Regions from separate parts of the Pseudoalteromonas sp. HF66 genome, predicted to be linked through region 1. Evidence: predicted binding sites of a transcription regulator. Region 1 holds the regulator's gene; the other holds the start of a gene.
What was found. Region 1 encodes NrdR, which represses ribonucleotide reductase genes. Its sites were predicted from a motif close to AAACACNANATNTNGTGTTT; they were not measured.
Positions count from the first base shown of each region.

Region 1 (10,588 bases):
TCATAGCTTGGCTTAGGTTTGATGTTTTGCGTGCGACTTCTTGTTCTAACTGCAAGTTATGTTGGTCGAGCTTTTCATTACTTATCAAAAGTTCTTTTTGGGTATGTTCGAGCTCTTCACGGTAAAGTACCACTTTATCAATTAAGCGGTTGAAAGATTCTTCCATTACTTTTAATTCGTTATGCTCAACGGTTTTGATCTCGATATGGCGACCTTCTAAGTCGTTTAGTTCTAGATCTTCAATTTGTTCTGTGAACTGTGCCAATGGCTCGGTTAAGCGCTTTCTAAATGCGAGTAAGAAAAGAATGATCAAAAAGGTGGTTTTGATCATCGCATTTCCGATTAAAAAATAGATAGAAATCATGATGCGGCTAAATACCACTTCACGGCTTGAGAATAGGGTTACGTCGCCTACTTGGGTTGTTTTACCCGAGAATTCAAAAATAAGTGGGAATGTATAACCAAATAAACCCGACGGCGTATCTTCGATAATTGCTTCTTCTTGAACTAACTGTTGACTGTAAAGCTCATGAATATCTAACGAACGCCCTAATTGTGAGAGTACCTCACCACTATCATCACGCACAATAATGCCTTCGATCATAGGGATTGCCAGTAGGCCCTCAGCCGTCGTGATGGTTTGTTTATCGTTCAGTTCCCAAATTGCACGGGTTAAACTACGGCTAAATGTTTTTTGTAAAGTAGTTAACTCGTCGCGAATGTAATCTTTTGTATTAACGTACTCAGCAATAACCTGTCCACACGTCACCACGAAGGTTAGTAAAAAGTAGACAGAGAGCACATTTGTTAATAATTCTTTTGACAGGCTTTTTTGTAGCATGGAATATCCATAGCTCCTTGGTGACAATTGTAATACATTCAGCTAGTTCTAAAGTTAGCTAATAAATGGTTAAAAAGAAATAAATATATCCTTTTTTACTGGAACATTTATAAATTGTTAGTATTTTTTGAAAAAGCTTAGCCTTACTGCGCTTTAAAAATTGTGTTATAAATTTATTTCACCTTTAACTTTTTTAACATTAGCCTTTTTTAATGTTGTATTTGCTACAGCAAAGATTTTTATTTCATGAATAATCCTAATTTTTCAGTACTGGTCTGTGATGACTCAAATATTGCCCGCAAGCAGGTAGTGCGCTGTTTAGGGGATTGCTTGAATGCAGATATTCAACAAGCAACCAATGGGCGTGAAGCACTTGCGTTACTGCGCGAACATAATTTTGATCTACTCTGTTTAGATTTAACCATGCCTGAACTGGATGGAGTCGCTGTGCTTGAATCTATTAAAGCAGAGAAAATAGAATGCTTTGTAATAGTTATTTCGGCTGATATTCAGACTGAAATGAAGCAAAGAGTAGTAAAGTTGGGCGCCATTGATTTCATTGATAAACCAATAGATCTTGTTCGTCTAAAAGCAACTTTGCATAAATTTGGTATTCATTAATCTTTTAAATAACACAAACGCATAATTTATCTTTTCTTTAAGGGTTGACAGCCTGACTACATTTAAGGCAGTCTAGAGTCTATGAAAACATTTAATCACGCAACGACCATTATTATTACAACCATCATCCTTACTGGATAGTGGCATAGGTCGGTGTAACAAATTTATAGGCCTGTGTTCACTAGAACACAGGCCTTTTTCGTTTATGGAATGAGGAAACATAAATAATGCGAGTATTAAAATTTGGTGGGTCGTCCTTGGCCGACTACGCATGTTTGCAACAGGTAGCTCAGTTAGTCAAAGAAGAATTACGCGATGAAATGCTGTTAGTGCTATCAGCTCCAGGTGGTATGACTGATTCATTAGTCGCGTTAGCAAGTACTGCAGAACATGGGCAGGACTTTAGTGAGCTATGGCAAGCATTGGTTGCGCGCTGTGAACAACTAAAAGCTGCTGTTGAAGCTGATTTTGGTCAGGTAGCAAGTTGGCCTAACTTGAATGAACTGAAGAATAAACTTGATGGTGTTGCACTTTTAAAGTGCTGCCCAGACCAAGTACGTGCCTATACTATTAGCTTTGGTGAGCGCGTAAGTGTTGCTTTGATGGAGTGCATGCTTAAACAAAGCAATGCTCGCTATCTAGAAGCGACTGATTGTATTGCCTCTGTGGGCGGCTACATTGATGCTGAAGCTGAATTGGCTGCAAGTAAGTTGCGTTTTCAAGAAGCACTAAAAGCTGCACCGAGCACTATTTATATCATGCCGGGCTTTACTGCTGCTAACGAACAAGGTGAGCTAACAACACTTGGTCGAAATGGCTCAGACTACTCAGCGGCAATTGCTGCAGCATGTTTAGAAGCCGATGTATGTCAGATCTGGACTGATGTTGATGGCGTTTTTAATGCTGATCCGCGTTATATCAAAAAAGCGTCTAAGGTTGATTCACTATCATATAAAGAAGCGATGGAGCTTTCTTATTTTGGGGCGAAGGTATTGCACCCGAAAACGATTTTACCTTGTGCCAAAGCGGGTGTGCCGTGTGAGATCAAAAATACACATAATCCACGTGCTGAAGGCTCAGTGATCAGTAACGACAGTGTATCTAACGAGCCTGTTAAAGCGCTATCAAGTCTACAAAACCTTGCTATGTTAACTGTTTCAGGCCCAGGTATGAAAGGTAAAGTGGGCATGGCATCAAAAGTATTTAATGCACTTGCTCATGACAATGTTTCAATTGTTTTAATCACTCAATCTTCATGTGAATTTAGCATCAGTTTTTGTGTTCATGAAAGCGACCTATCGCTTGCCCTTGAAGCACTTCAGACTGCTTTCGAATTAGAATCACAAGCTGGCCTAATCGAACCAGTTCAAGTGCAGCGTAACCTTGCTATTGTCACTTTAGTAGGCGATAACATGCGTGCTCACAAAGGGTTAGCGGCTAAGTTCTTTGCTTCGTTAGCACAAGCGCAGGTTAACATTGTTGCAATTGCACAAGATTCCACTGAAAGTGCAATTTCAGCGGTCATCGACGGTGAGTTTTGCAACGACGCTGTAAAAGTTTGCCATGAGAATTTCTTTACCCACATTCCTTCAATTGATGTTTTTTTACTTGGTTGTGGTTTGGTTGGTCAAGAGCTTATTCAGCAGTTACAACGCCAACAAGCATGGCTTGAAAAACGTAACATCAAGCTGAACTTGTACGGTGTTGCTAACTCAAGACAGCTTTATCTAGATAGTGAAGGCATCGCTTTTGATGGCTGGCAAGACAAACTAGCCGAGTCAGAACAAGCATTTGATTTAAATCTGGTTGAGCAATTTGTAAAACAAAACCATTTAATCAACCCTGTGATAGTTGACTGTAGTTCGGCCGATAAGCTTGCTGGACAATATGTAGATTTCTTGAATGCCGGTTTTCATGTGGTTGCGGCGAATAAAAAAGCCAATACTAGCTCGTATGCTTACTACCAAGATTTAGTAGCAGCAACACAACAGAATAACCGTAAGTTTTTATACGAAACAAACGTAGGTGCAGGCTTACCTGTACTTGATAACCTGAAATCACTATTTGGTGCCGGTGATGAACTCATTAAATTCAGCGGTATCTTGTCGGGTTCATTATCGTATATGTTTGGTGCGCTACAAGATGGTTTATCTCTTAGCGAAGCAACATTAAAAGCAAAAGAAAGTGGATTTACAGAACCAGATCCGCGTGATGATTTATCAGGTACTGATGTTGCTCGAAAACTACTGATCATTGCTCGTGAGTCGGGTCTTGAGTTAGAACTAAGCGATATTGAAGTTGAATCAGTTTTACCTTTAGGGTTTGCAGAAGATGATTCTGTAGCCGATTTCATGGCAAAACTACCATCACTTGATGCGCAGTTTAACGACCGCATTCAAAGTGCTGCAAGTGAAGGTAAAGTACTTCGTTATGTGGGCACTATTGAAAACGGTCAATGTAAAGTAGGCATTGAAGCCGTAGATAGTAGCCATGCTCTTTACGATATCCGTGACGGTGAAAATGCATTGGCAATCTTAAGTCAATATTATCAACCACGTCCGTTTGTGATTCGTGGTTATGGCGCAGGTGCTGAAGTAACGGCTGCAGGCGTATTTGCTGATATCTTAAAAACGTTAACACGTTAGGAGCTGGTCATGATCCGTGTATATGCACCCGCTTCAATCGGGAATTTTGCTGTCGGCTTTGATGCACTAGGTGCCGCACTGGCACCTATCGATGGCACCTTATTAGGTGATGTTGTAGAGGTTAGTGCCGCAGAGCAAGATACTTTTGTATGCTCTGGCGACTATGCCAGTAAATTGCCTGCAAATGCTGAAGAAAACTTAGCTTATCAATGTTTAATTCACTTTAAAGAGCACGTTGCGCCGACTATGTCAGCAGTAAAGCTTGAGCTTAAAAAGAATCTACCGATTGGCTCTGGTTTAGGTTCAAGTGCTTGTTCTGTAGTGGCTGCGTTCGCGGCCCTCGATAAGTTCGCCGAAACGAATTTATCCCAAGAGCAACTTATCGAGTTGATGGCTGACTTTGAAGCCATTGTTAGTGGCGGCCGTCATTACGATAACATCACGCCGTGTTATTTAGGTGGTTTGCAATTAACGGGTGAACTCATTCCGAACAAGTCAATTTCGTTACCTGTTGATAATCAATGGTATTACGTAGCGGCTTTCCCTGGTTTTTCACTGAATACCGCAAAAGCGCGTTCGGTCTTGCCAACGCAATTATCAATGCACGACAGTGTTGAATTTGCACAGCGGCTTTCTGCGTTTAGTAGCTTATTGCTCACTGGCCGTTTTGATGCTGCACTATCAATTATGTCTGATGAAATAGCCGAACCGTATCGTGCACCGCTTATTCAAGGCTTTGTCGAAGCGAAAAGTGCTTTACCAGAGCTTGGCGCTGAAATTGTCAGTATTTCAGGTGCTGGGCCAACATTATTTACCGTGTGTAAGAGTCTTGAAGCTGCACAAAAGTGTGCTGCGTGGCTGAATGATAATTACATTAATGAGCAGGGCTTCTGCCATATCTGCCAACTTGATCAACTTGGCACGCGACAGCTTTAAAGAATTTAAGGAATAAACATGCAATTACATAATTTAAAAGATGAAACACAACAGGTGTCGTTTGTGGAAGCGGTAAAAACGGGTTTAGGCCGTAATCAAGGTGTGTTCTTCCCTGATAGCCTATCGCCAATACAAGACATTGATACTTTATTAGATTTGGACTTTGTTAGTCGGAGTAGTAAGATTTTATCGCACTTAATTGGTGATGAATTACCTGCTGATACCGTCGCACAGATGGTGCAAAACGCTTTTAACTTCGATGTGAAGTTGGTAGAAGTTGAAAAAGACATTTATTGTTTGGAGTTATTTCATGGCCCAACGCTTGCTTTTAAGGACTTTGGCGGTCGTTTTATGGCTGAGTGTCTTGCCCAATTTAACCAAGGCGAAAAAGTCACTATTTTAACGGCCACATCGGGCGATACTGGCGCAGCCGTTGCTCATGCATTTTATAACAAGCCAAATATCGATGTCGTGATCTTATACCCAAAAGGTAAAATATCATTAGCGCAGCAAAAACTATTCACTACTTTAGGTAATAACATTCACTGCTACGCCGTTGATGGTAGCTTTGATGACTGCCAAAGTATGGTAAAACAAGCTTTCTTAGACGATGAAATTAAACAAAAGCTAGGTTTAAACTCAGCGAATTCAATCAACATCAGTCGTTTAGTTGCGCAAGTATGCTATTACTTTGAAGCAATTGCGCAATTACCAAAAGAGCAGCGTAGTAAAGCGCATATCTCAGTACCTAGTGGTAACTTTGGTAATGTATGTGCGGCGATGATTGGTGCTGTACTTGGAATGCCTGTTGCTAAATTAAGTGCCACAACTAATCAAAACGACACTGTGCCACGCTTCTTGCGAAATAAAGAGTGGGCGCCAAATGACACACTTGAGTCTTTATCGAACGCAATGGATGTGAGTAAACCGAATAACTGGCCACGCGTTCAATTTATGCTAGATAACGAATGGTTTAGCTATGATGACTTTTATTCAAGCTGTGTTGGTGAAGAAGAAACAAAAGAGGTGATGAAAAAAATTCATCAGACTGGTTATATCGCAGAACCTCATACTGCAATTGCTTATCAAGGCTTGAAAGAAAATCTAGCTGACGGTAGTGCAGGTATATTTTTAGCGACCGCACACCCTGCTAAATTCAAAGACAGTGTAGAGCAAATTTTAGACATTGAACTGCCAATGCCAAAACCGCTTGCTGATGCATTGGCAAAGCAGTGTTTGGCTGAAGATATTAAGTTTGATTATCAATTGCTTCGAACAGAGCTGCTAAATAAATTAGCTTAATACTAAAAAAAGAGCGGCGAAGCCGCTCTTTTTTAATGAAGTAATGAATGACTATGACGGTTTAAAACTCGCATGCATAAAATGACCACCGCAGCAATACATAGCAAAATACTGATCACTGAGACTAATTCATTTTGTGTCCATTGCATCAAAGTGAAAGCCGAAATAAAAATAATAAATGGTTTAAATTCATAGTAGTAGTTGGACTTTTTTTGTTTAACTCGCTGGCTTATATGATCTGTTCTTCTAGCTTCTGAGCGCATTCGCCAAATGTTAGCGCCTAATAAAAATAAAGTTACACCAATTAATGTTGGTACATAATTATTTGCTAATGTGATGCAGCTCATGCCGAGAAAGAAGTATCCGTAGGGGACTAATTCATATATAGGTTTAGCTAACATGTACTTATACCATCCTTGATATTGACTAGGAATATAAGCTTAGTTCGCTTCTATTGAAACGCAATAAAGCGTTGATAATTTTATCTAGAGTGACATTTTAAAAATATATGTAATATTTTAAATCTATAATTTTTTTTTATGTATCAATAAAAAAATATCATTATTAAAACACTGTGAAATAAATTCAATCCCTGTTTAAATATGTTCATCTTTACAAGATAGGCAAAAGTGCGTTTTAAGCGTACAATACAGCCTTCAAAAAACACCATACACGTTGCCTTAGGAGACCCCATGTTAGAACGTAGCATGAATATTTCGGATTTCGATCCAGAGTTATTTGCAGCCATCACTAAAGAGACGGCTCGTCAAGAAGAGCACATCGAACTGATCGCGTCTGAAAACTACTGTAGCCCACGCGTACTTGAAGCGCAGGGTTCTCAGCTTACCAACAAATACGCTGAAGGTTACCCAGGCAAACGTTACTATGGCGGTTGTGAGCATGTTGACGTTGTTGAGCAACTAGCAATTGATCGTGCAAACGAATTATTCGGCACAGATTACGCTAACGTCCAACCGCATGCGGGTTCACAAGCAAACGCAGCTGTTTTCCAAGCTCTTCTTCAGCCGCATGATACAGTACTAGGTATGAGCTTAGCTCATGGTGGTCACTTAACTCACGGTTCACACGTTAACTTTTCTGGTAAAACGTATAATGCAATTCAATACGGCCTAAATGACGAAACTGGCGAAATTGATTACGCTCAAGTTGAAGCACTTGCATTAGAGCATAAGCCAAAAATGATCATCGCTGGTTTCTCTGCATACTCAGGCGTTGTTGACTGGGCTAAATTCCGTGAAATCGCTGATAAAGTTGGTGCATATTTATTCGTAGATATGGCTCACGTTGCTGGTCTTATCGCAGCGGGTGTATACCCAAGCCCAATTCCTCATGCACACGTTGTTACTACGACAACTCACAAAACATTAGCAGGCCCTCGTGGCGGTCTAATCGTTTCTGCATGTGGTGATGAAGAGATCTACAAAAAGCTAAACAGTGCTGTTTTCCCTGGTGGTCAAGGTGGTCCTTTATGCCACATCATCGCTGCTAAAGCGGTTGCTTTCAAAGAAGCATTACAGCCAGAGTTCAAAGCGTACCAAGCACAAGTTGTTAAGAACGCTCAAGCTATGGTTGAAGTACTTCAAGAGCGTGGCTATAAAGTTGTTTCTGGTAAAACAGACAACCACTTATTCCTTCTTGACCTAATTGACAAAGATATCACAGGTAAAGATGCTGACGCTGCACTAGGTAACGCTAACATCACTGTTAACAAAAACTCAGTACCAAACGACCCACGTTCACCGTTCGTAACGTCTGGTCTTCGTATTGGTTCTCCGGCTATTACTCGCCGTGGTTTCAAAGAAGCTGAGTCAAAAGAGCTTGCAGGCTGGATCTGTGACGTATTAGACAACATCAACGATGAGTCTGTACAAGCAGAAGTAAAAGAGAAAGTTAAAGCTATCTGTAAAAAATTACCAGTTTACGCTTAATTACTGGTTAAACCGTAATTAAGATAACAATAGCGTTGTTTTTTGCTATTATAAAGGCCGCTTAGTAAGCGGCCTTTTTTTGTTTTTTATAAACGGAAGTTGAACCCTATGCATTGCCCTTTTTGCACCGCAAAAGATACCAAAGTAATTGATTCTCGACTTGTTGGCGGTGGTCACCAAGTTAGACGTCGACGTGAATGTAACGAATGCCATGAGCGCTTTACCACCTTTGAAGGCGCTGAACTTGTGATGCCAAGAGTGATTAAGCAAGACGGTAGTCGCGAACCATTTAACGAAGATAAGTTACTCAATGGCTTGCATCGCGCTTTAGAGAAACGCCCAGTTAGCACTGAGCAGGTCGACGAAGTCGTTAACATTATTAAATCTCAACTTCGTGCTACTGGTGAGCGTGAAATATCTAGCCATTTAATTGGCGAGTGCATCATGGAGTCACTGAAAAAACTCGACAAAGTGGCCTATGTGCGTTTTGCATCTGTATATCGTTCATTTGAAGATATCCGCGAGTTTGGTGAAGAAATCGCTCGTTTAGGTGATTAACTATGTCATTCACAGAGCTTGATACTGCTTATATGGCGCGTGCCATTGATCTTGCTAAACAAGGGCGTTTTACCACGACTCCAAACCCTAATGTTGGCTGTGTACTGGTTAAAGATGGCGAAATAGTCGGTGAAGGGTTTCATCAACTAGCAGGGCAGGGCCATGCTGAAGTAAATGCCTTGGCTGTGGCTGGCGACAATGCGAAAGGCGCCACAGCATATGTAACTTTAGAGCCTTGTAGTCATTATGGACGCACTCCGCCTTGTGCCGAAGGTTTAAAAGCAGCTGGTGTCAGTAAGGTTATTGCTGCCATGGTCGATCCTAACCCTGCGGTGAGTGGTCGTGGTCTACAGATTTTAGCCGATGCTGGTATTTCAGTGGCATCCGGTTTACTTGAGCAACAAGCGCGTGACCTAAACAAAGGCTTTTTAAAGCGTATGGAAACAGGGGTACCATATGTGACTTGTAAAATGGCCTGTAGTTTAGATGGCAAAACTGCGCTAAATAATGGTCAAAGTAAATGGATTACTGGTCCTAAAGCGCGCCAAGATGTGCAAGCATATCGTGCGCAAAGTTGCGCTATCTTGACGGGGGCTGACACAGTCATTACTGATAATGCAAAACTCAATGTGCGCGTTGATGAACTGCCATTTGCTATGCCTACATCCTTGCCTTTGCGCCAGCCTACTCGAGTGATTATTGATTCACAAAATAGGTTAACGCCTGAACTTACATTATTTAGCATTGAAAGCCCGGTGATTATTTTCACTACATCGCTTGATAAACAACATCAATGGCCTCACTTTGTTAAACACGAAGTTGTACCAGCAGTTAATAATAAAGTTGATTTATCGGCGGTTTTAAAGCGTCTTGCTGAACTACAATTTAATCAGATATGGCTCGAAGCAGGAGCGACCCTTGCAGGGGTGTTTGCTGAGCAGGATTTAATTGACGAATACATCGTTTATATTGCCCCTAAGTTAATAGGTGATATGGGCAAAAGCTTACTAAACTTTGCAGAAGTTACCGTGATGAGTGATATCACTGAACTGACCTTTACTGATACAGTGATGATTGGCGACGATATTCGCTTAACAGCTACAAAGCAAAGCAAGCCACAAAAATTGAAAAAAAAAGAGTAGCACTATGTTTACTGGAATTATTGAAGCAACAGGTAAAATTGTTGAACTAACACAAAAGCAAGGCGATCTGGCTATTCGTATTCAAAGCACTAATTTGGATATGAAAGACGTCAAGCTCGGTGACAGTATTGCCACTAATGGTGTGTGTTTAACGGTTGTCGCTAAACATAGCGATGGTTTTAGTGCTGACTTATCTAACGAAACAATCAGCTTAACTGGGTTTGCGCATTATAAAAAAGGACAAACAGTCAACCTCGAAAAAGCCATGCAACCCGTTTCTCGCCTAGGCGGGCATTTAGTATCAGGTCATGTTGATGGTATTGCGACTGTAGAAAGTATCAGTCCTAATGCCCGTGCAACAGAGTACTGGTTAAGTACAGACAATGATTTAATGAAATACATTCCGTACAAAGGTTCGGTATGTATTGATGGCATTAGCTTAACGGTCAATGAGGTCGAACAAAACCGCTTTAAGCTTACTATTGTTCCGCATACCGCTGAGCAAACAACGATTGCAGAATTTCAGGTGGGTACTCAGGTGAACTTAGAAGTTGACCAGATTGCTCGCTATTTAGAGCGCCTAATAAAAGGGGC
Region 1 is NZ_JAATOU010000006.1:19,175-29,762, reverse strand. Features, by position in the region: gene HCZ11_RS07885 (sensor histidine kinase) at 1-841, opposite strand, end outside; gene HCZ11_RS07880 (response regulator) at 1,088-1,462, shown strand; gene thrA (bifunctional aspartate kinase/homoserine dehydrogenase I) at 1,690-4,107, shown strand; gene thrB (homoserine kinase) at 4,117-5,043, shown strand; gene thrC (threonine synthase) at 5,062-6,345, shown strand; gene HCZ11_RS07860 (hypothetical protein) at 6,378-6,746, opposite strand; gene glyA (serine hydroxymethyltransferase) at 7,038-8,294, shown strand; gene nrdR (transcriptional regulator NrdR) at 8,403-8,852, shown strand; gene ribD (bifunctional diaminohydroxyphosphoribosylaminopyrimidine deaminase/5-amino-6-(5-phosphoribosylamino)uracil reductase RibD) at 8,855-9,994, shown strand; gene HCZ11_RS07840 (riboflavin synthase) at 9,999-10,588, shown strand, end outside.

Region 2 (10,588 bases), on a different contig from region 1:
GAAACACCCAGTGTTAGGTGGTCGCCAACATAACTTGTACCAAAGTTAACAGTTTGGCTATCGATAAAGGTGTTTTCAACACTGTTAGCTGTTTCGTGTTCTTCATGATCTTCACCTTCATGTTCGTCATGCTCTTCAGGAAGCTCGAACGTTGGTGTTTTGTAGTCATGACCTTTACGCTTAGTACCATCAAAATGGAAGTTAAAACCATCGTTACCGGTTTCAAGTTTTGCAGCATAAGTGTTGGTATTTGATACCGTATCGTGAGTGTATTGTGCAGCACCTGTTAAAGTATCAATGTTATCCGTTGGAATACGGTTATCAACTACGTTGACCACACCACCAATTGCGCCAGAGCCATAAAGTAGAGTAGCAGGGCCGCGAAGTACTTCGATTTGCTCAGCTGCTAAGCTGTCGTTCGATGTTGCGTGATCTGGACCAATTCGTGATGCATCGCTGCTATCAAGACCATTTTGGGTGATTTTTACACGCGGACCATCTAAACCACGAATAATTGGGCTAGAAGATACAGGGCCAAAATAGCTTGCATTAACACCGGGTAAACCTTTTAGTGTTTCGCCTAAAGTCGGTTTAGCCTTGTCTTTTAGTTCATCGCCCGCTAATACATTAACTGGCGAAATCATCTCAAGACTATTCTTATGAAGTGCTGATGCATAAACAACAACCGTTTCAACGGAAGTAGGTGTAAGTGTAACGACTAGGTTTTGATCGTCACCATTAATAGCAATGCGTTTATCGATGAAATTATTTTTACTGATGTGTAGTTGACCTTGGTTGTCTACATCAATTTTAAACTGACCTTGTTTGTCAGTAACAACGCTTTGAGATTTACCGTGTACGTGTATTTCAGCATTGCTGATAGGTTGTTGGTTTTTATCTAATACTTGACCTGTGATCACAGCAGCCATTGTGGATTGAGAAAACAGCGCAGCGGCAACAGCACTAGAAAGAATTGAAACTTGTTTCATCATTACTACTTCTAAGTTTGTTGTTAAGTGTTGCGTTATAATATAACACTGCAATTTTTCAATCGCAATAACGTTATACTATAACTTTCCATTAAGTCGCGATTTTAACACCATACACTATACTTAGGCTGTTACTTTTGGATGGCTAAATCTTATGTCTGATAAAAATAGAGTCTTTAAAGCAAATTTCACCATTGCTGATTTAAGAGAGCACCGCAATCACAAAGAGGTGTTTACTACTGCTTGTGACCGTCGTGAAAGCTATCAACACTTTGTTCTTAAGCTTTTAAGTTATTGCTTATTTTCACACAATGAAACAGCGATGCTGAATGCAAAGTTCAGTCATGGCGAACCGGATGTGTCAATAAAAGCATTAGATGAGCATTATCAAACATGGCTTGCTGTTGACCAACCGGATATTTTACAACTCAATAAAATAGCTAAAAGAGTTGACGAGCTTTGGGTTGTAACAACATTAAACAACAATTGGTTACAAGAAAATGAACATCAGTTGGAGCTGATCAGTAATGGTCATTTAATTGCGTTTGATGATAACTTCATTGAGCAGTTGGCGAGTCATTTAACTAAAAATCTACAGTGGGATGTTACAATTGATCAGCAAATGGTGAGTGTCTCTGATAAAGAAAATTTCTACCAAACTAGCGAGCTTGTATGGCATTAAAGCTCAAGTTTTACTTTTCCATTGGGTTTACTACAACATAGTAATACTTCACCTGCCCGCACAAACGCGAGTGGCTCTTGATTATAACTCACATCACCTTCGACTAATTTAGCACGGCATGCGCCACAATAGCCTTCACGGCATTGGTAGGGGACATCTATTTTGTGTTGTTCTAGGCATTCAAGGAGAGATGAACAGCCAGAATCAAATTCAAGATTCTGGCTGTCTGTTCCTGCAAGGATAACCTCTGCAGTTGTGTTTGAGCTCATTACAGGTCGAAGTCACCAAAGTCAGATGCATCAACTTGAGAGTCAATTTGACCTACAAGGTAAGAGCTAATTTCAGCTTCTTGTGGGGCAACTTGAACATTGTCAGATACTAACCAAGAGTTGATCCACGGAATAGGGTTACTCTTACTTTCGAACTGTGCTGGTAGGCCTACTGCAGTCATACGGGCATTAGTGATGTATTCAACGTATTGACATAAAATATCTTTGTTCAGACCAATCATTGAACCATCTTTGAAAAGATACTCAGCCCAATCTTTTTCTTGCTCAGCTGCTTCAACAAACATCTGAATCGCTTCTTCGCGACATTGTGCGGCAACGATGGCCATTTCTGGATCGTCTTTACCTTCTTGCATAATGTTTAAGATGTGTTGTGTACCAGAAAGGTGTAGAGCTTCATCACGTGCAATTAGCTTGATAATTTTCGCATTACCTTCCATTAATTCACGCTCTGCGAATGCAAATGAACAGGCAAAGCTAACATAGAAACGGATAGCTTCTAGAATATTCACCGACATCATAGCAAGATAAAGTTGCTTTTTAAGGTCAAATAAACTGACTTTAACTTCTTCACCGTTGATTACATGTTTTCCTTCACCGTAAAGGTTGTAAACAGAAATCATGTTGATTAAATCGTCGTAATATTTAGTTACGGCATCAGCACGCTCGCTGATTTTCTCGTTGCTTACGATATCATCAAAGATAAGCTCAGGAGATTGCGTCACGTTACGAATAATGTGTGTGTATGAACGGCTGTGAATCGTTTCACTAAACGCCCATGTTTCAATCCACGTTTCTAACTCAGGAATAGACACAATTGGTAGTAACGCAACGTTAGGTGAACGACCTTGCACACTATCAAGTAAAGTTTGATATTTTAAGTTACTTAAAAAGATGTGCTTTTCGTGATCTGGTAACGCTTGGAAGTCAAGACGGTCTTTACTTACATCAACCTCTTCAGGACGCCAAAAGAACGAAAGTTGCTTTTCGATTAGCTTTTCGAAGATAGGGTACTTTTGTTGGTCGTAACGTGACACGTTTACCGTTTGGCCGAAAAACATCGGTTCTTGTAATTGGTTATTATGATTTCGGCTAAAAGTTGTATAAGACATAGTGATTTCTCAAAAAACAGTCAGGACAAAGCGGGCTAATGAGCCCGCTTTTGTTATGTTATTAATTTAATTAGATTTTACAAGCGCCGCCTGCACAACCGTCATCTTCTACCTCTGGTGTTAACTCATCTTGAGAGTCTGATGCACCATCACGTGTATTGTGATAATACAGAGTTTTAACACCGAGTTTGTACGCAGTCAGTAGGTCTTTTAATAGCACCTTCATAGGTACTTTACCGCCTTCATACTTAGATGGATCATAGTTGGTGTTTGCAGAGATCGTTTGGTCAACGAATTTTTGCATAATACCAACAAGCTGTAGGTAACCATCGTTTGAAGGAATATCCCACAGTAGCTCGTAGTTATCTTTCAGATTTTCATAATCTGGAACTACTTGCTTTAAGATACCATCTTTACTTGCTTTAACGCTGATATGACCTCGTGGTGGCTCAATACCATTTGTTGCGTTAGAGATTTGCGATGATGTCTCTGAAGGCATAAGTGCAGATAACGTAGAGTTACGCATACCATGCTCTTTAATGCTTTCGCGTAATGAATCCCAATCTAAGTGAAGAGGTTCATCACAGAACTGATCTAGGTCACGCTTATAAGTATCTGTTGGCATAATGCCTTGAGAATACGTTGTCTCGTTAAACTTAGGACACGCACCACGTTCTTTCGCTAACTCATTTGATGCTTTCATTAGATAATATTGAATAGCTTCAAATGTTTTGTGAGTTAGGGCATTTGCGCTGCCATCTGAGTAACGCTTACCGTTCTTCGCTAAGTAGTATGCGTAGTTAATAACACCAATACCTAGCGTACGACGACCCATAGTTGCGTTTTTAGCCGCAGGAACAGGGTAGTCTTGGAAATCAAGTAAGTTATCAAGAGCACGTACGGCAAGCTCTGCAAGCTCTTCTAATTCATCAAGTGACTCAATTGCACCTAAGTTAAACGCTGAAAGCGTACAAAGGGCAATTTCACCTTCTTCGTCCATTACATTGCTAAGAGGCTTAGTTGGTAATGCAATTTCTAAACATAGGTTAGATTGACGAATTGGCGCAACAGTCGAGATAAACGGGCTGTGCGTATTACAGTGGTCAACGTTTTGTAAGTAAATTCGACCTGTGCTCGCACGCTCTTGTGCAAACATTGAGAATAACTCAATCGCTTTAATACGTTTTTTACGAATTGACTCGTCTTGCTCGTACTTGATGTATAGCTCATCAAACTTCGCTTGATCTTCAAAGAACGCATCGTATAGACCCGGAACATCTGATGGGCTAAATAATGTGATGTAATCATCTTTGATTAAACGGCTATACATTAATTTGTTGAACTGCACACCGTAGTCAAGGTGACGTACACGGTTATCATCAACACCACGGTTGTTCTTTAGAACTAATAAATTTTCAACTTCCAAATGCCAAAGTGGGTAGAACAGCGTAGCTGCGCCGCCACGAACACCACCTTGTGAACAGCTCTTAACAGCAGTTTGGAAGTGCTTATAAAATGGAATACAACCTGTGTGGTACGCTTCGCCATTACGAATAGGGCTACCAAGCGCACGAATGCGACCCGCATTAATACCAATACCAGCACGTTGCGAAACATATTTAACGATCGCAGATGATGTCGCATTAATAGAGTCTAGGCTATCACCACATTCAATTAGTACACATGAGCTGAACTGACGTGTAGGCGTACGAACACCTGCCATAATTGGCGTAGGTAACGAAATTTTGAAGGTAGACACTGCATCATAAAAACGCTTGATGTAATCAATACGCGTCTCTTTTGGATAATCAGAGAATAAGCTTGCAGCAACTAAGATATATAAAAACTGTGCACTTTCGTAAATTTCACCAGTAACACGGTTTTGAACTAAATACTTACCTTCAAGTTGCTTTACAGCAGCGTAGCTGAAGTTTAAGTCACGGTTGTGATCGATGTAAGCATCTAACTCGTCAATTTCTTGCTCGGTATAATCAACCAAAAGGTGTTGATCATAACGTTTGTCTTCAACTAATTTCGTGATGTGATCATATAAGCGTGGCGGCTCAAATTGACCGTACGCTTTTTTACGTAAATGGAATACAGCTAAGCGAGCAGCTAGGTATTGGTAATCAGGCGTATCTTTAGAGATCTGATCAGCTGCAGCTTTGATGATTGTTTCATGAATGTCATCGGTACGAATGCCGTCATAAAATTGAATATGAGATTTTAATTCAACTTGTGAGACAGACACATTCTCTAGACCTTCTGCGGCCCAAGCGATCACGCGATGGATCTTATCTAGATCAAGTGACTCTTTACGGCCGTCACGTTTGCTTACAGATAGCTGTTGGTTCATAGTTTTGCCTGTATTCCTTGGGAAATTATCGTTGTAAAGACAAAGGTATTCTTTATGTAATTATTATTATTCAATACCAGGGTGAACTAATTGAATAACATTTAGCCACAATATCTGGTGTTGTTTAAATTGCAGATCACAAGATAGTGTGGTCTGCGTTGTTTTGCAAGGGATAGAATTGCCCCATTTTGTGGATAACTATTGGATAAACGTATTGTGTTAGTAACCATTAACCTTTGAACATTCATAGAAGACGAAATTTGTAGAAATCAACAAAAGATCCAGAAAATTTATCGTTTTTAAAAATAAATTTTGACTGATTTTTTTATCATCAAAGAATGCTCAAAAGTGAATCAAATCACAATATATGGTGTTTCATCTATCAAATAACACTATATATGGTTAAATCCATCAATGGGTGTTTGCCAATTGAAATCCGCTTGCCAGTCAAGAGCAGCATCAACACTGGGTATGTAACCCCATAACGCCGTTGCACTATACATATTGGCAGCTTTTGCAGCTTGAATATCACGTTCAGCATCACCGATATATAAACAGCGACACGGATCAACGTCTAAGATCTCAGCTGTGTGTAAAAGTGGATCGGGAGATGGTTTTGAAACAGCTAATGTATCGCCACTTACTACCGCCATCGCTTTACTCAAAGAGGGTATAGCTTGTACTAAGGGCTCAGTTAAAAAGCCGGGCTTATTAGTCATAATGCCCCACTTAATATTGTTTTGCTCAAGTGCAATTAAAAGCTGCTCGATGCCATTAAAGCATTTACTGTGTACAGCGATATCTTCGGCGTAGTAATCAAGAAGCTGTTGGCGCAAAGCGAGTTGTTCAAGTTCTGGCCATTTATCACCAAAGCCTACTTCTAATAATGCATTTGCACCATTAGAAGCTGCAGGGCGATATACATGTTCAGCAACAGGGGCCACATTGGCATCTGCTAACACGCGGTTTAATGCACCACCTAAGTCATCCGCAGTATCGAGTAGAGTGCCATCTAAATCAAAGATAAAGGCATCAAAATCGATAGAGGGTGTTTGCACACCACTCATCACGCTAGTTTCTCAAAGTGCAGGATGTAATTAACACTTACATCATCGTTTAAGCTGTACTGCTTAGAAAACGGATTATAGTTAAGACCTGTACTGGAGCGTACTTTTAATCCAGCTTCTTCAGCCCATGCAATAAGCTGTGCAGGTTTAATGAATTTTTTATGGTCATGGGTACCTTCAGGTACCATTTTCAATAGCTTTTCAGCACCAACAATGGCAAACAAATAAGCTTTTGGTGTTTTATTTAATGTTGAAAAGAATACATCGGCACCAGGTTTAGCAAGTTCTGCTACAGCGCGAATAATAGAAGCAGGATCTGGAACATGCTCAAGCATTTCCATACACGTCACAACATCAAAGCGAGCAGGGTGCTCAGCAGCAAATTGCTCTGCAGGTACTTTTATATAATCAACAGGCACGCCTGTTTCTAAACTATGTAACTTAGCAACGGTTAATGGCTCTTGGCCCATATCAATGCCAGTTACTTTAGCGCCCATACGGGCCATGCTTTCACTTAAGATGCCGCCACCACAGCCAACATCTAAGGTTTCCTTATCAAATAAGCCGCCTACTTTATCTGCGACAAAATCCAAGCGAAGAGGATTTATTTCATGAAGGGGTTTGAACTCTCCGTCGCGGTCCCACCAACGTTCTGCGATGGCTTCAAACTTTGCAATTTCTGCATTATCTACATTTTGATGCTCGGTCATAAAAAACTTCCTCGTTAATCTGAGGCCATTATATAGGGGTAAATTAATAAATCGCAAAGATTTAGCGCCTGTAAATCTAAATAAATTGTGATAGCATGGTCAGGAAATAATAACTAAAGCTCTTAAGACGGCGATTTGCCTCTTAATGAGTCAATACTGAAGGAATGTGAAATCAAATGACTGATCTCGCCAATGAAATTCTGCCAGTCAATATTGAAGATGAATTAAAAAATTCTTACCTTGATTATGCCATGAGTGTAATCGTAGGTCGTGCATTGCCAGACGTACGTGACGGCTTAAAGCCTGTTCACCGCCGCGTTTTGTTCGCAATGAACGAACTCAATAATGATTGGAATAAACCTTACAAGAAATCAGCACGTGTTGTTGGTGATGTAATCGGTAAATACCACCCACATGGCGACAGCGCGGTATATGACACCATCGTTCGTATGGCGCAGCCTTTCTCATTACGCTACATGCTTGTTGACGGCCAAGGTAACTTTGGTTCTGTTGACGGTGACTCTGCGGCAGCAATGCGTTATACGGAAGTCCGTATGGCGAAAATGTCACATGAATTATTAGCTGATTTAGAAAAAGAAACGGTTGATTACGTACCTAACTACGACGGTACTGAGCAAATTCCTGACGTATTACCTACTAAAGTACCTAACTTATTAGTAAACGGTTCTTCGGGTATCGCTGTTGGTATGGCGACAAACATCCCACCTCATAACTTAACAGAAGTTATCAATGGTTGTTTAGCGCTGATCCAAAACCCAGACATGTCAATTGCTGACCTTATTGAATATATCCCGGGTCCGGATTTCCCGACTGCGGCGATTATCAATGGTAAAAAAGGCATTGAGCAAGCGTACCTAACCGGTCGTGGTAAAGTGTATATCCGTGCTCGCGCTGAAATCGAAGTTGACGAAAAAACTGGTCGTGAAACCATTATTGTTCACGAAATTCCTTATCAAGTTAACAAAGCGCGCCTTATCGAAAAAATCGCTGAGCTAGTTAAAGATAAGAAGATTGAAGGTATTAGCGCACTACGTGACGAATCAGATAAAGACGGTATGCGTATCGTTATCGAAATCAAACGTGGTGATGTTGGTGAAGTAATCTTAAACAACCTATATGCACAAACTCAGTTACAAACTGTGTTTGGTATGAACATGGTTGCACTTGATAACAACCAACCTAAGTGTTTCAACTTAAAAGAAATGCTTGAAGCGTTTATCGTTCACCGCCGTGAAGTTGTTACACGTCGTACTGTATTCGATTTACGTAAAGCCCGTGACCGTGCTCACACGCTTGAAGGCTTAGCGATTGCTCTTGCGAATATCGACCCGATTATCGAACTTATTCGTAAGTCACCAACCCCAGCAGAAGCAAAAGCAGCATTAACAGCTCGTCCTTGGGAACTTGGTACAGTTAAAGCTATGCTTGAAAAGGCAGGTGAAGATAACGTAGCACGTCCTGACTGGTTAGCGGCTGATTTAGGTATCCGTGACGGTCAGTACTATTTATCTGAGCAACAAGCACAAGCAATTTTAGACCTTCGTTTACACAAACTAACAGGTCTTGAACATGAGAAAATCTTAGACGAGTACCAAAACTTACTTGATCTAATTGCTGAGCTTTTACACATTCTTTCAAGCCCAGATCGTTTAATGGAAGTTATCCGCGACGAGCTAGTAGAAATTAAAGAGCAATATGGTGACGAACGTCGTACTGAAATCAGTGCAGCTGCTCACGATATTAGCCTTGAAGACCTAATCAATGAAGAAGACGTTGTAGTAACGCTTTCTCACGAAGGTTACGTTAAATATCAACCACTCTCTGATTACGAAGCACAGCGCCGTGGTGGTAAAGGTAAGTCAGCAACTAAGATGAAAGATGAAGACTTCATCGAGCGTCTATTGGTTGCTAACACACACGATACAATTCTGTGTTTCTCAACTGCAGGTCGCTTATATTGGTTGAAAGTTTATCAGTTACCATTAGCAAGCCGTGCAGCGCGTGGTAAGCCAATTGTTAACTTATTACCACTTGAAGCTGATGAGCGTATTACCGCTATCTTACCAGTACGTGAGTACGAAGAAGATAAATACATCTTCATGGCCACTGCGTTTGGTACAGTTAAGAAAACACCACTTACAGCATACAGCCGTCAACGTGCGAGCGGTATTATCGCTGTTAACCTGAATGAAGGTGATAGCCTAATTGGTGTTGATATCACTGATGGCACGAATGAAATCATGCTATTCACTGATGCCGGTAAAGTTGTCCGCTTTAAAGAAGCAGAAGAGTCAGAAGTTGTTGATGAAAACGGCAACCCTGTGCTAGACGAAAACGGTAACCCGGAAATCCGCTTCAAAGGTGTTCGTCCGATGGGCCGTACAGCAACGGGTGTTCGTGGTATTAAGATGGCTGACGACCAACGCGTTGTGTCGTTAATCGTACCTAAGTCAGATGGTGCGATCCTAACTGTGACAGAAAACGGTTACGGTAAGCGTACAGCACTTGAAGATTACCCATCGAAGAGCCGTGCAACACAAGGTGTTGTATCAATCAAAGTAAGCGAGCGTAATGGCGCTGTGGTTGGTGCAGTACAAGTTGACGAAAACGACGAAATCATGATCATCTCTAATCGCGGTACATTAGTACGTACCCGTGTTAATGAGGTTTCTACGGTTGGTCGTAATACTCAAGGCGTTATTTTGATACGAACTATTGACGAAGAGCAAGTAGTTGGTTTACAACGTATCGAAGAAATCGAAGTTGATGAGCTTGAAGCCATCGAAGGCGAGGCCGTTGAAGTAGTCGATACCAATACTGAAGAAACGGGTGATAACCCACCTTCAGAATAACATTGATTTAAAAAGCGGCTTCGGCCGCTTTTTTTATCCGCACTATAATTACTGGAATGAGGCAAAGTAATGACTAAATATAATTTTTGTGCAGGACCGGCAATGCTACCGCCGGCAGTTATGCAAAAAGCACAAAAAGAATTTATAGATTGGCAAGGTTTAGGTGTCTCTGTGATGGAAATTAGCCATCGCAGCAGCGACTTTTTAGCACTTACTGCTAAATGTGAAGCAAGCCTGCGTCGCTTAATGAATATTAGTGATGAGTTTGAAGTGTTATTTATGCACGGCGGTGGCCGTGGTCAATTCAGTGCTGTGCCATTGAATCTTCACCTTAATGATAAACCAGCTGTGTACTGTGAAAACGGTGTATGGTCTAAAGGTGCTACTTCAGAAGCTGCTAAATTCACTGCTGTTGAAAGTATTAATGTACGTGATGATGAACAGCAAAATGGTCAGTTCTCTATCAAACCAGCAAGCGGCTGGGAATTACCTGCTGATGCGTCGTACATTCA
Region 2 is NZ_JAATOU010000002.1:56,225-66,812, forward strand. Features, by position in the region: gene HCZ11_RS03065 (TonB-dependent receptor) at 1-989, opposite strand, end outside; gene HCZ11_RS03070 (YaeQ family protein) at 1,144-1,671, shown strand; gene yfaE (class I ribonucleotide reductase maintenance protein YfaE) at 1,668-1,940, opposite strand; gene nrdB (class Ia ribonucleoside-diphosphate reductase subunit beta) at 1,940-3,070, opposite strand; gene nrdA (class 1a ribonucleoside-diphosphate reductase subunit alpha) at 3,141-5,426, opposite strand; gene HCZ11_RS03090 (HAD family hydrolase) at 5,819-6,493, opposite strand; gene ubiG (bifunctional 2-polyprenyl-6-hydroxyphenol methylase/3-demethylubiquinol 3-O-methyltransferase UbiG) at 6,493-7,203, opposite strand; gene gyrA (DNA topoisomerase (ATP-hydrolyzing) subunit A) at 7,380-10,076, shown strand; gene serC (3-phosphoserine/phosphohydroxythreonine transaminase) at 10,146-10,588, shown strand, end outside.
Region 2: the regulator NrdR is predicted to act here: its motif matches at 5,530-5,549, upstream of nrdA (class 1a ribonucleoside-diphosphate reductase subunit alpha).